DNA from 2 places in the Lactobacillus gasseri ATCC 33323 genome. Region 2 is predicted to be linked to the other one. Evidence: riboswitches for the same ligand, from Rfam matches in the RefSeq annotation. Region 2 holds a riboswitch; the other holds the start of a gene.
The links. Region 2 has a riboswitch for magnesium ahead of LGAS_RS01000 (P-type ATPase actuator domain-containing protein). Riboswitches for the same ligand answer to the same signal wherever they lie in the genome.
Positions count from the first base shown of each region.

Region 1: another riboswitch for magnesium. It lies ahead of mgtA (magnesium-translocating P-type ATPase); the one in region 2 lies ahead of LGAS_RS01000 (P-type ATPase actuator domain-containing protein).

Region 1 is NC_008530.1:962,149-964,356, forward strand. Features, by position in the region: gene LGAS_RS09435 (MerR family transcriptional regulator) at 1-70, shown strand, start outside; gene LGAS_RS04720 (hypothetical protein) at 415-603, shown strand; M-box (ykoK) riboswitch at 664-830, shown strand; gene mgtA (magnesium-translocating P-type ATPase) at 906-2,208, shown strand, end outside.
Region 2 is NC_008530.1:233,915-236,122, forward strand. Features, by position in the region: gene LGAS_RS00990 (deoxycytidylate deaminase) at 1-395, shown strand, start outside; gene LGAS_RS00995 (TPM domain-containing protein) at 385-972, shown strand; M-box (ykoK) riboswitch at 1,030-1,201, shown strand; gene LGAS_RS01000 (P-type ATPase actuator domain-containing protein) at 1,272-2,208, shown strand, end outside.

The sequences.
Region 1 (2,208 bases), 730 kb from region 2:
TGATCAAAAAGATATTTTTAAACCAATGAAGACTAAGAAAAATGGCTATCGTTATTATAGTTATAAGTAGTTATATCAAATTAGTTTTATCTTAGGACTGCGTGATTTAGGACTTTTATTAGTAGAAGAAATCAAAGATTACTTGAGCGATTCGAGCAGGGTTGCCTTGAATAGAAAATTAATCCCTTTAAAAAATAAAATTGAATTGCGCATTCAAAGTTTGAAGCAGATTTATCCATTTTACGTCAAAAAGAAAATGATAACTTTCAATTAACCAATGTCGATTTTTATATGGTAAAGAAATGTTTTTTACCTGATCATGATTTTGGGTGTTCGGATTTTAAAGTCGATTGTTCTGAAACTGAAATTGCTTCGACATATAGTCAGTTTTATCAAGAATTAGGTGTGCGTATAATGGCAAATAAAAATTTATCAAGTTTTCTTACAGATTTACCGCAGGCAAAAGCTGATACCTATGCAAATTTAGGTTTTAGAATTATTAAGAAAAAATCATACAATCCAAAAGTTAATATCCCGATAATTACTCAAACTGATGGCAATTATTTGATGTATGGATTTAGAGTAAAAGTAAAGAATTTATAAAAATGCTTGAATAATAAAGAATAATTGTTTAATCTATTAACCGTTAGTTGAATAAAGAAGCAAATGAACTGTTAGGTGAGACTCCTACGTAAATATACGCTGATGCCCAGCAACATCTAGAGATGCCAACGGGTTAAACAGGAATTGTCAACTTAAGGCTTTTCCCAGTCAGCTAGTTAAAAAACTTCACGTTACGTAGTGTTAAAACTGAACGACGAGTATAAATCGCTAAGTTAAGACCAATGCAGTTTTTGCGTTGGTCTTTTTGTTTGTTTGCCGATTTTTTAGAGGGAGAGATTACTATGTTAAAATTCAACTCTAAAGATCGCGTAGTAACTAATGCGACTTTGGCTAAGCAAATTGCTAGACAAGAAAAAAATGAAGTCTTAAAGCAATTGCATACAACAATTAATGGATTAAATCCAGTTCAAGCAAAGCAACGTTTAGGGCAAGATGGCTTAAATGAGGTCTCGAATAAAGAACATCATCCAAAATTACATTTTCTAATCGATGCTTTTATGACACCTTTTACAGGCGTGTTGTTATTTTTAGCAGGTTTATCTTTTTTAACTAACTATGTCTTTGTGCCAGCTGATCAAAAAGATCTGAGTACCGTAATTATCATGATTATGATGGTTCTGATTTCAGGAATTACTAGTTTTATTCAAAATGTAAAAACAAGTGATGCGGTTGATTCATTGCTAAATATGGTTTCTGTAACTACAAATGTTAAACGAGCTGGCGAAGATAAAGAATTACCAACTAAAGATGTAGTAGTTGGCGATATTATTAATTTAGCTGCTGGAGATTTAGTGCCAGCAGATATGTATTTGTTAAAGAGTAAAGACTTATTTTGTTCAGCGAGCTCATTAAATGGTGAGTCAAGTCCAGTTGAAAAGATGGCAGATCAGAAGCCAAAAGAAAGTGATAATTACTTAGATTATCCAAATATCCTTTATGAAGGAACAAATATTGTTTCTGGTTCTGGAATGGGCGTCGTTTTTGCTACAGGTGATAAAACCGTTTTTGGAAATCTGGCCCGTACTCTTGCTCAGAATAAAAACAAAGAGACAACTTTTGACATTGGAATTAAAAATGTTTCTAAAATATTACTAATCATGACAGCTGTAATTGCACCACTAGTGTTTTTGATTAATGGTTTAACTAAAGGCGATTGGCTAAATGCATTAATTTTTGCTATCGCAACGGCTGTTGGTCTGACGCCGGAAATGTTGCCAGTTATCGTGACTAGCAATTTAGTTAAGGGGTCTATTGAAATGGCTAAGCATGAAACCATTGTTAAAAGAATGAATTCAATCCAAAACTTTGGCTCAGCTGATATTCTTTGCACTGATAAGACTGGTACCTTAACACAAGATAAAGTGGTTTTGGAACGACACTATAATTTAAACTTAGAAGAAAAGTCAAAAGTATTAGAGCTTTCATACTTGAATAGTTATTATCAAACAGGGATGAAAGATTTAATTGATAAAGCAGTTATTGACGCTGCTCAAGGAGAACTAGATACAAAGAAAATTAATCAAAACTACCAAAAGATTGATGAAATACCTTTTGATTTTAAGAGAAGACGCATGAGCGTTGTCG
Region 2 (2,208 bases):
GTGTATTAGTTAAAGATGACCGGATGATTGCGACCGGATATAACGGTAGTGTTTCAGGACAGCCTCATTGTGATGATGTTGGTCATCTGATGGTTGATGGACATTGCGTAAGAACAATTCACTCTGAAATGAATGCCTTAATTCAATGCGCTAAAAATGGTATTTCAACTGAAGGTACTGAAATTTACGTTACTTATTTTCCTTGCTTTAATTGCAGTAAGTGCTTAGTGCAAGCTGGTATTAAGAAAATCAACTATTATTATGATTATCATGATAATCCTTTAGCCTTGAAATTATTGCGTGAAAAGGGCGTTGCAATTGAACAAGTAACGCTTGATCATAAATATGTTCAAAGCTTAGCAGACAGGCTGGAGAAGGCTGACAATGAAAAATAAAGTCATTGGTTTAGTGGCACTATTAATTTGCATATTAACATTGACTGCTAGCACAAAATCTTTTGTTAGTGATCCGCAAGGACTATTTGATAATCAGACGAAAGAACTTGTTAATCAAAAAAATGAGAGCTATCAAAAGACTAAAACTAAACCTGAAATTCGCCTTTTAAGCTTAAAAGACAGCAAGGATTTAAATCGAATTCAGCCATTAAAGAATCAGATAATTATTGCCGTTGCCCTTCAAAATAAAAAGAAAAATGTTCAAATTATTGTTGGTAAGAATTATCAAGATCTTTTAACTCAAAATAAATGTGGCAACATTATTCGGTATGCAGGGAATAAATTAAGGAGCAAAAAAGCAGCTACTTTTAATTCTGGGATTCGACTAGTTTTTAATGCTTGCGCTACTTTGGTTGCTCAAAAAGATAAGCTGTCTTATGATAAAAATTCGTTAACACAAGATGAACTGCAAAAAATAGATCATCCACAAAGTGTAAACTTGGTTTGGGGATTAGTAATTGCAGCTTTAATAAGTTTTGGATTAGTTCTATTTAAAAGCTTTCGAAAAAAGAAGTAGGGACTTGACTAATTCTTAGTTAGCCGTTAAAGTATCAATAGAAATTAAATATTAGAGCAAATAAACTGTTAGGTGAGACTCCTACGTGAACATATGCTGTCGCCCAGCAACATCCAGAGATGCCAACGGGTCAAACAGGGATCGTCGATATAAGGCCCTCCCCAGCCAGCTAGTTATTTTTAATAACCTTACGTCACGTAGTGTTAAAACTGAACGACGAGTATAAAAATCGCTTGGATTTGAGCCGATGCAGTTTTTGCATCGGCCTTTTTGTTTGTTTGCTAGGTTCTTAAGAAAGGATGTTGAAGATGTTCAAAATCAACACTTCCGGCACAAGAAATACTACAGACACCAAGCTGGTGCGCCGGATTGCATGCGAAGATAAGTTTGCGACGCTGCAACGATTAAAAACCTCAATTAGCGGCCTTCAAAGTAAAGATGCGAGGCAACGCTTAGCAAAGTACGGATCTAATGAAATAATAATTAAACATGATAAGACTAAACTTCACTATTTGTTAAAGGCTTTTGTAACTCCTTTTTCCCTCGTTCTGCTTTTTTTAGCAATTGTAGCAATTTTTTTAAATTCTTCTCAACGTACTCTTAACCTAAGTCCAGCAATTTTTGTTTTAGCAATTTTATTTATTTCAGTAATTTTAACTGCTATGCAAAATATTCGTATCAATACTAATATTCAAAACTTGATAAATCGAATTTCTAGAACAACTCAAGTAATGCGTGATTGTGAACCACAGAAACTTTTAACTCGTGATCTAACAATTGGTGATGTGGTACTACTTAAAGCTGGAGATATTGTTCCAGCGGACGTTAAATTACTCAAAAGTAATGATTTAGAATGTTCATTACTTGGTGAAGAAGATACTGTGAAAAAGAGAGCTACTAATTACACTGGCAAAAACAATAACTTAGATTACGCTAATATTTTATATGCAGGCACAATTATTCTTTCAGGTTCAGGAATTGGCGTTGTTTTTGCGACTGGTAAAGAAACTGTTTTTGGAAAAATAGCTCAAAATCTTTCTAAGATTAATCTAGAAAACAATCTTTTTAATTTTAGTATGAAAAAATTAACTAAAATCTTTTTGACATTAATCCTGATTATTGTTCCAGTTGTTTTGCTGATTAATGAAATAATACGTGGCAATTGGGAAAATGCTTTAATTTTCGCTATGGCAATTACTGTTGGTATAACGGCTGGAGTAATGCCGACAGCTATTG